4 regions of the Acinetobacter sp. C26M genome follow, and region 2 is predicted to be linked to each of the others. Evidence: predicted binding sites of a transcription regulator. Region 2 holds the regulator's gene; each other region holds the start of a gene.
What was found. Region 2 encodes PhoB, which activates phosphate uptake and scavenging genes when phosphate is short. Its sites were predicted from a motif close to TGTCATNAANCTGTCATAA; they were not measured.
Positions count from the first base shown of each region.

Region 1: NDN11_RS05790 (inorganic phosphate transporter) is a predicted target of PhoB. The motif match lies at 732-750, and genes of this name have one in related genera.
Region 3: NDN11_RS09590 (porin) is a predicted target of PhoB. The motif match lies at 1,436-1,454, and genes of this name have one in related genera.
Region 4: NDN11_RS07755 (NAD(+) kinase) is a predicted target of PhoB. The motif match lies at 1,137-1,155, and genes of this name have one in related genera.

Region 1 is NZ_CP098478.1:1,293,066-1,295,278, forward strand. It holds gene metH (methionine synthase) at 1-546, opposite strand, end outside; gene NDN11_RS05790 (inorganic phosphate transporter) at 985-2,213, shown strand, end outside.
Region 2 is NZ_CP098478.1:105,769-107,981, reverse strand. It holds gene NDN11_RS00510 (TetR/AcrR family transcriptional regulator) at 1-534, shown strand, start outside; gene phoB (phosphate regulon transcriptional regulator PhoB) at 786-1,496, shown strand; gene phoR (phosphate regulon sensor histidine kinase PhoR) at 1,506-2,213, shown strand, end outside.
Region 3 is NZ_CP098478.1:2,102,385-2,104,597, reverse strand. It holds gene NDN11_RS09595 (YidB family protein) at 1-139, shown strand, start outside; gene NDN11_RS09590 (porin) at 204-1,298, opposite strand; gene NDN11_RS09585 (HIT family protein) at 1,552-1,965, opposite strand; gene NDN11_RS09580 (YARHG domain-containing protein) at 2,065-2,213, opposite strand, start outside.
Region 4 is NZ_CP098478.1:1,725,930-1,728,142, forward strand. It holds gene mrcB (penicillin-binding protein 1B) at 1-1,087, opposite strand, end outside; gene NDN11_RS07755 (NAD(+) kinase) at 1,322-2,213, shown strand, end outside.

The sequences.
Region 1 (2,213 bases), 1.2 Mb from region 2:
ATCAAACACAGTTTCGATCAAGAGAATGTCTGCACCACCTTCAATCAAGGCATGGGCAGCTTCAATATAATTTTCTTTGAGTTCATCAAAAGTAATATTACGGAATGCAGGGTCGTTCACATTCGGGGAAATCGAACAAGTACGTGAGGTTGGGCCAAGGACACCTGCCACAAAACGTGGTTTCTCTGGAGTTGAGTATTTTTCACATGCTGCTTTGGCTAAGCGTGCTGCTTCGCGGTTGATCTCTGGAACAAGGTCTTCCATGTGGTAGTCAGACATTGAAACACGGGTGCCGTTAAAGCTGTTGGTTTCAATAATGTCTGCACCTGCATCTAAGTAGGCTTCATGGATGCCCTGAATAATCTGCGGTTGGGTTAAAACCAATAAGTCGTTATTACCTTTTAGGTCTGATGCCCAGTCTGCAAAACGTTCACCACGGTAATCTTCTTCTTCTAATTTATGGCGTTGAATCATGGTTCCCATTGCACCATCAATAATCAGGATGCGTTGGGTAAGAAGTGATTGTAGGGTGGTAAGCGTGGACATTCAGAAACCCCAGTCGATGATCAAGATAAAAAGCAGGGGCATTGTAACAGAAGCTACGTCAAAGCGCGTATTTTCAGCAACTCAGAACAGTGATTCATCGGGTCATTTAGAAAATGTCATAAAATGTTCATCAAGTTGTCACAATTGAATTGAATAATGCTTAAAAAGAAAACATCCAGTTCGAAATGTGACAGTTTAATGTCATATTTCGTAGCGTTTGTTGCAAAATCAGACAAACAGTTCTAGCGCTGTTTTTGGTTTTATAATGCATTGTTTTTTATTAATTAAAATAAAAAATAAGGTGGATTTATTACTGAGAAATACAAAAAAATGTGATGAAAACATGAAATTTTGGCTTTATGTGACAGTCCTTTGTCATATAATTGTCATAATTTAATTAAACAATACAGGGGATTTTATTATCCTCTAACCGTCTACATGAATTCTAATCTTCCTCCTGTTTCGGATTCACCGCTTGCCAGCTCTCAGGCAAAATCGACGAATGTACATGTACCAACACCGAAATTCTTTATGCCGGTGTTTTTGACAATTATTGTTGCAACACTGATTTATATCGGTTTTCAGCTTAGTGCTGACTTGGCACATGTACCGCCTTTAAGTTTATATTCAGTTATTCTTTTATCGACGGCACTTTTCATTGCTTTAGGCTTTGAATTTGTAAATGGTTTTCACGATACGGCGAACGCTGTAGCGACGGTTATTTATACCAATGCATTGCCTGCTCCAGCAGCAGTGATGTGGGCTGGTTTCTGTAACTTCCTTGGGGTTATGGTGGCGAGTGGCGCAGTAGCGTACGGTATTATTGCATTGCTCCCAGTAGAAATGATCATGAATGTCGGCAGTGGTGCTGGCTTTGCGATGGTTTTTGCACTATTAATCGCGGCAATCCTATGGAATTTAGGAACGTGGTTTTTGGGGATTCCTGCATCAAGTTCACATACCTTAATCGGTTCGATTTTGGGTGTGGGCATTATGAACCATATCTTGAATGCTTCAGCTGGTGCGACCAGTAGTGGTATCGATATGGATCAGGTGATTAAAGTAGGTAAGGCTTTACTATTCTCTCCATTGATTGGTTTTGCATTTGCAGCGATTCTCTTCTTATTGGTGAAGAAAGTATTTAAACGCCAAATGGAGCTGTTTCAGCCACCAGAAGGCAATAAGCCACCACCACCACTGATTCGTGCAATCTTAATTTTTACCTGTACGGGTGTAAGTTTTGCGCACGGTTCAAACGATGGTCAAAAAGGCATGGGCCTGATCATGTTGATCTTAATCGGCTTGGTTCCATTGGCTTATTCATTGAATAAAAACCTGGATGCACAGCATTTACAGTCTTTTGAACAGCTCTCTGCAAAAACGGCGACGGTTTTAAATGTCAATCAGAACGAGTTGACTGATGAAAAGGCGCGTGAAGTATTAACGAAATATATCCAAACTAAAGAACAAACGGCTGAAGTTGTGCCTGCGCTAGCAAGTATGACTGAGCACTTGGGTACACGTGTTGCTGGCTATGGCGATCTTAAGGCGATTCCTGAAGCTGCTGTTAGCGAAATCCGCAACGACATGTATTTAAGTACCACGACGTTCAAACGTTTAGATAAAGCGGAAGCTTTACCAGAAATGGATAAAGACCAAGCTAAAGT
Region 2 (2,213 bases):
GGCTTTTTCTCGGTCACGGTCAAAGATGTCTGTAATGAAGCCAAGCTGACTGAACGCTATTTTTATGAATCTTTTAAGAAAAGCGAAGAACTGTTTCAAACCGTGTTCTTAAAAATGATTGAAAAAATGCAAACCTGTTTAACCCAAGCTGTTCTGATGGCTGCGCCAGAACCGAAGAATATGGTGAACGCTGGCCTCTCTGCATTACTGAATGCCATTAAAGATGATCCTCGTATGGCACGAATTATTTATATTGATGCAATGCTGGTTCAAGATCTACATAATCAAGCCACCATTCAAGAGACTTTGACCCAGTTCGATCGTATTATTCAAGGATTTGTGATGATCACCATGCCAAATGCACCACAAAGTGCTGAAGAAGTTTCGCTCATGGCAACGGGCTTAAATGGTTATGTCACCCATATTATTATTCGCTGGGTCTCAGAAGGCTTCAAACAGCCGTTGGAAGATGTTTTGTCAGCCTGCTGTGCTGTCTTTTTGTCTTTTATCGAAACAACCTCGCAAAAAAATTAAAATCGTTTTACAGTTTTGTGACAAACAAAGCTGTTAAACTACACTTTAGTTAAACAAATGAATTTATTTGCTTTATTGCTAAGCAAATTGTCATCAATCCGTCACGACTCTGCCCCATGCTTGTCACAATTTATTGCTAAATTCGACTTTATTAATTCTTTTGCAATGATATTGTCATAATTAATCTTTGTAATAAGCCTGTCATAACAACAAAACGGTTAAACCGTTACAGATTTTAAGGGTATTGCGCTGTGAAAGATGACTATATTTTAATTGTCGATGATGAGCTACCGATCCGCGAAATGATCCATACCTCTTTAGATATGGCAGGCTTCCAATGTTTACAAGCAGAGGATGCCAAACAAGCGCATCAGATTATCGTTGATCAGCGTCCTGCGCTTATTTTGCTGGATTGGATGCTACCAGGTGGTGTAAGTGGCGTAGATTTATGCCGCCGCCTCAAACGTGATGAGAACTTGGCAGAGATTCCTGTGATCATGCTGACTGCACGTGGCGAAGAAGACCATAAAGTTCAAGGTCTGGATGCCGGTGCAGATGATTACATGACCAAGCCATTTTCAACCCGTGAACTGGTCTCTCGTATCAAAGCAGTGTTACGTCGTGCCAATGCATTGAGCGGTGAGAAAGTGATTGATGCCAATGGCTTATTACTTGATCCTGTCAGTCAGCGCGTGAGTTTTGGCAACAGTATTTTAGAGATGGGTCCAACCGAATATCGTTTATTGGCCTTCTTTATGACGCACCCAGAGCGTGCCTATACGCGTGCTCAACTCCTAGATCAAGTCTGGGGTGGTAATGTCTATATCGAAGACCGTACCATTGATGTGCATATTCGTCGTTTACGCAAAGTGTTAGAGCCTTTTGGTGTCGACCGTTTTGTCCAAACCGTTCGTGGCACAGGTTATCGCTTCTCGACACGAGCAGATTTAGCAGTAGGTTAAAAATCCTTTATGTATGAACCTTATCCCGTCCCTGAACTGGCACGTGAACACCAACGTTTTCGCTACAGCAGTTTATGGACCTTTGCAAAACAAGATTTAAGACTGTTACTTTTTTTCTTATTGATTGCGAGCTTAGTCGGATTCGGGGTGGGATACTTCTGGAGCTGTATTTTTGTCGCCTTTGTGCTGTTTTTCATGCTACAGCTCCGCTCGCTTTATCTGGTCAATGAATGGATTTCCAATCGCCCTTATGACGTCCCTCCAAATCTGAACGGGATCTGGGGCGCATTACTGTTCAATGTCTATCGTGCGCAGCGTCAAGAACGTATTGTTCAAGCTGAAATGGTGGGTTTGATTGATCGTGCGCAATCTTCTTTGGTGGCATTGGCCGAAGCCGTGGTCTTAATTGATGATCAACATCAAATCGAATGGTGGAATCCTGCTGCTGAAAAACTGTTAGGGATTAGTCCCTTGGATCGTGGTCGCAATTTATTGTCCATTTTGCGTCAACCCAGTTTTATTGAATATTTTAACCACAGTGAGCAATCTCCTGATGGTATCCGTCTGCAAGCACAGATGGATGAAGAACGTTACGTACAAGTCAAACTGACCCGCTTCGGTGGCGAAAGCCGTCTATTGGTTGCTTATGACACCACGCGAGTACATAACCTTGAGCAAATGCGTAAAGACTTTGTCGATAATATTTCACATGAATTA
Region 3 (2,213 bases), 1.9 Mb from region 2:
CATTTATGGTGCAATTGCTTCTGTTTTACCACAAGTGATTGACTCTTTAACTCCACAAGGGAATAGCACCAATCCTCAAGAAGCCAATCAAGATATTCAGCAAGTGTTGAATTTGGTGAGTGGTTTCTTAAAGAAGTAAAAATAACAGCAAAAAATAAAAGGGCAAAATGCCCTTTTATTTTTTGTATGACTTGAACTTCAAATTAGAAGTTGTATTCCATACCTAAACCGATTGTAGTTTTCTTATCATCTTTTACTAACCAATCACGTTTTTGTTGACCTACAACACCGTAGAAACGCGTTTGTTTGTTGATTTGATAGTCAGCACCTACACCATAAAGATCTTGTTTACGATCTTTACGACCATCAGACTCAGTTGTTGCAGAGATATATTCTGCTTTTAACTTGATTGGTGTTGATGGAATCGTATATGCAGCTGTTACGCCATATGCATCTTCTTGTAAACCTTTATATGAAGTCACAACTGCAGGAGTGCCAGCACTTGTAGTGACAGTATCATCAGTTGGTTGAGCAGTTTGCCATAATGCACCAAACACTAAGCCATCAACACCTGCAGGAGTTAAGTCTAAAGAGCCTGTTACACGAATTGCATCTGTATAAATATCAGATAAGCTATAAGCGCTATATTTAGATGCTACACCAAAGTTACCTGCAACAGCTGCAGCTAAACCGATGTTCTTATTTTCATATGTGATAGAGGTTGATACACCATCACCGAAACCATCGCGGCTGCCTTTTTTACCTTTAGCAGCACTGTCAGCAGCTGAAGATTCTTCACCTTGTTGGAACATGATGTTAAATGCTAAGCCACCTAACAGTTTCTTATCAGTTTCAAAACCGATCACGTTCTTTAAGCGATCTTCACCAGCTAATACAGCTGTCATATCTAGCTCATTGTGATCGTTAAAAATATCTTGGTTGTTTCCTGCTGCATTTTTAAAGTAAGAATCAAACTGACCTACTTTTAAAGTACCGATACCTTCAGATTTAATACCTACATAACGGTTACGGTTGCTGAATGATTGATCACCATCACCATCCGCATTAAATTGCCATTCAATCAAGTAAACTGCTGAAAGGTTATCAGTCAATTTTTCTTCGCCTTTTACCCCGATACGAGAAGCGTTTGAGTTTACTTTTGTTACGCTTTCGTCTTTAAAGCCATTTTTATCAATTTGGTCTAAAGTCACATTGAGCTTACCATACAATGTTGGTGCTGCTTGCGCTGCATTCATGGCTAAAGTTGCTACAGTAGCAGCAAGAAGCAATTTTTTCATTGAGATTTCTCCAAAACACTTTTTGTAAATGGCTGATGCCTTAGTTACTGTTATGAGCTTGCTTATGTACATAAAGTTACATAGCTCACTGACTTGTATGCAGTATCGGTAAACTTTGTGACAGAGAAGTGAAAGAAAAATGACAGTTTGATGACGATTCATATTTGGTAATAATTATATTTCTTATTATTTTTCATTTAATTAGAAAGCAAAAAAAGACGGAGTAAAACTCCGTCTTTTTAAAAATCAAAAACTAGAGCGCAGCTTTGATCTTTTCAGCAAGCGCAGTAATTTTTTCTTGATCACCCATTTTTGCTGCATGGCGACCAAGCTCATGCACTGAACTTGGAATCAAATGAAAGTGTACATGAGGTACAGTTTGTCCAGCAGCTGCGCCAGATAATTGCATCAAAACAATGCCTTTGGCTTCCAATGCTGTTTCCATTGCTTTAGCAATCTTTTGCACGACCTGAATGGTATACGCTGCAGCATCAGCAGGTAAGTCCAATAAAGTAACAGCAGGAGTTTTTGGAATCACTAAAGCATGACCATCTGCTTGGGGCATGATATCCATGAACGCGAGAACTTGATCATCTTCATAGATTTTGATTGCAGGTAATTCACCACGAAGGATGCGTGCAAAAATATTTTGGTCATCGTATGCCATGATTCATCCTTTAAAGGGCGCATTTAAAATAAAAAATTGAAATTCACTCTCTGAATTTAGAGAGTGAGCTAGAGCGTTTAAAGCACTATATAGAACAGCTTATTTGCAGTTTAGCTCTTTTTGGCGAGCTTTAATTTCATCAAGACGTTGCTGCTCTTTGTCAGAGAACTTCGGCTTAGTTGTGTGGCAATTTTCATTTCCGAACTTAGCTTTGGCATCAGCGTCTTTGAAACAGAATCCTTTAGATG
Region 4 (2,213 bases), 1.6 Mb from region 2:
GCACGATATCTAGGAAATCTGGAAACTTTGCAGGACCTAAAGTTGGTTTACTCACCACATTTAATGGGCGTGCAATTTCATCTTGGTATTCTGCTTCAGTTAAATAGCCCATGACTTTCATGTTGTTTAATACAACATCACGGCGTTTCTTGGCAGATTCTGGATTACGCCAAGGGTTATATAGAGAGGGGCCTTGAACTAGACCAACCAAGTACGCTTGCTGTGAAATATTCAGCTCACGTAAAGGTAAACCAAAATAAAACTGTGATGCTAGACCATAGCCATTAATCGAATAGCTTCCATTTTGGCCTAAGTTCACTTCATTTAAATACGCTTCAAGAATCTCATCTTTGCTGTAATGTAGTTCAATTAATACTGCCATCAAAGCTTCATTAACTTTACGTTTCAGCGTCTTCTCTGGTGAAAGATAGAAGTTCTTGACTAATTGCTGCGTTAAAGTTGAACCACCTTGACGGCGGCCACCTGTGGCATTACTGACCAAAGCACGTGCTGTACCACGGATTGAAATACCATGATGATGATAGAAATTACGATCTTCTGTTGAAATTAAGGCTTCAATCAGGGTTTTTGGTACTTTATTTAATTTGATGAGAACGCGGTCTTCATTATGTTGAGGGTAAATACCGCCAATCAATAAAGGTTCTAAACGTGCAACGCCTGTATTGGAAGGTTTAGTAGAACGGATTTCACTCACCTGACCATCTGCAAAAGCAAGCTCCAGCACTTGCTCAGGTTCATTACTATCGCCATAGTCAAAACCACGGGTATGCACATACATCTGGTTGCCTTGTACCACATAACTGCCAGATTTATCGTAATTCGCCGTGTTTTTATAGCCCAGTAATTTTAGCTCTTGGGTAAAATTCTCTTGGGTAATCGGTGCATTTGCATAGATTTCCAACGGGCGAGCAAATACCTTGGCAGGAATGTCCCAACGCTGACCTTCAAATTTGTCACGAATAATATTATCTAAGCGGATCAGATAGATACTAAAAGCAACAAAGACACCTATCACTAACATTGAAAAAATGAGTGCTAGAAAACCAATACCACGTTCAAACTTCATAGATTTGCGTTAAAACCAAAACAATGTCGGTAATGATGCGATAGCTTATTGTCATTTTGCAATCATAAAACTGTGAATAAATAGCAACATGCAATAAAAACTTTAAGAATGCGTTGACATTAGATGTATAAAAAAACAACGGATAGACATTTTTATACTTTTTAATCAATCATCAACGCAACATTGGTTGTTAATGATATGATAGTCAGTAATCGCGACGGAGCTAAATTATTCGTGCAAATTTCACATAAATCCTTTCGAAATATTGGTCTAATTGGACGACCAGACAAGTATTCTGTAGTAGAAACGTTATGTTTAATTCATGATCATCTGATCACTTTAGGTTTAAATCCCGTTTTTGATCAGGAAACAGCCAAACTGGTGCCTTATAGTTATGGGCAAACAGTCAGCCGAAATTTACTTGGGGAAGTGGTTGATTTAGTTGTGGTTGTGGGTGGTGATGGTTCATTATTACATGCTGCACGTGCATTGGTTCGACATAATACGCCTGTGATTGGGATTAACCGTGGTCGATTAGGTTTTTTAACAGACATAAAACCTGCGGAAGCGATATTTAAACTGGATCAAGTGCTACAAGGTCAATTTCAGCTTGATCGCCGTTTCTTATTGGAAATGGAAGTGCGTACCAATGGTGAAACGATTTATGATGCAATTGCATTGAATGATGTGGTACTACACTCTGGGAAATCGGTTCATATGATCGATTTCGAGCTGAATATTGATGGGCAATATGTCTATCGTCAGCACAGTGATGGTTTAATTGTTTCAACCCCAACGGGTTCAACTGCATATTCATTGTCAGGTGGTGGACCAATCTTACATCCGAGTATGGATGCCATAGCATTGGTGCCAATGCATCCACATACTTTGTCATCACGACCGATCGTGGTGGGTGGTCACAGTGAAGTTAAAATCACCATTCGTGAAAACCGTGTCTTACCGATGGTCAGTGCCGATGGACAACATAGTGTTGCATTAAATGTCGGTGATACCGTGCATATTCGCAAACATCCGTTTAAACTAAGCTTATTACATCCACCAGGTTATGACTTCTATATGGCATGTCGCACCAAATTGGGGTGGAATCAAGATTTTGAATCTTTTC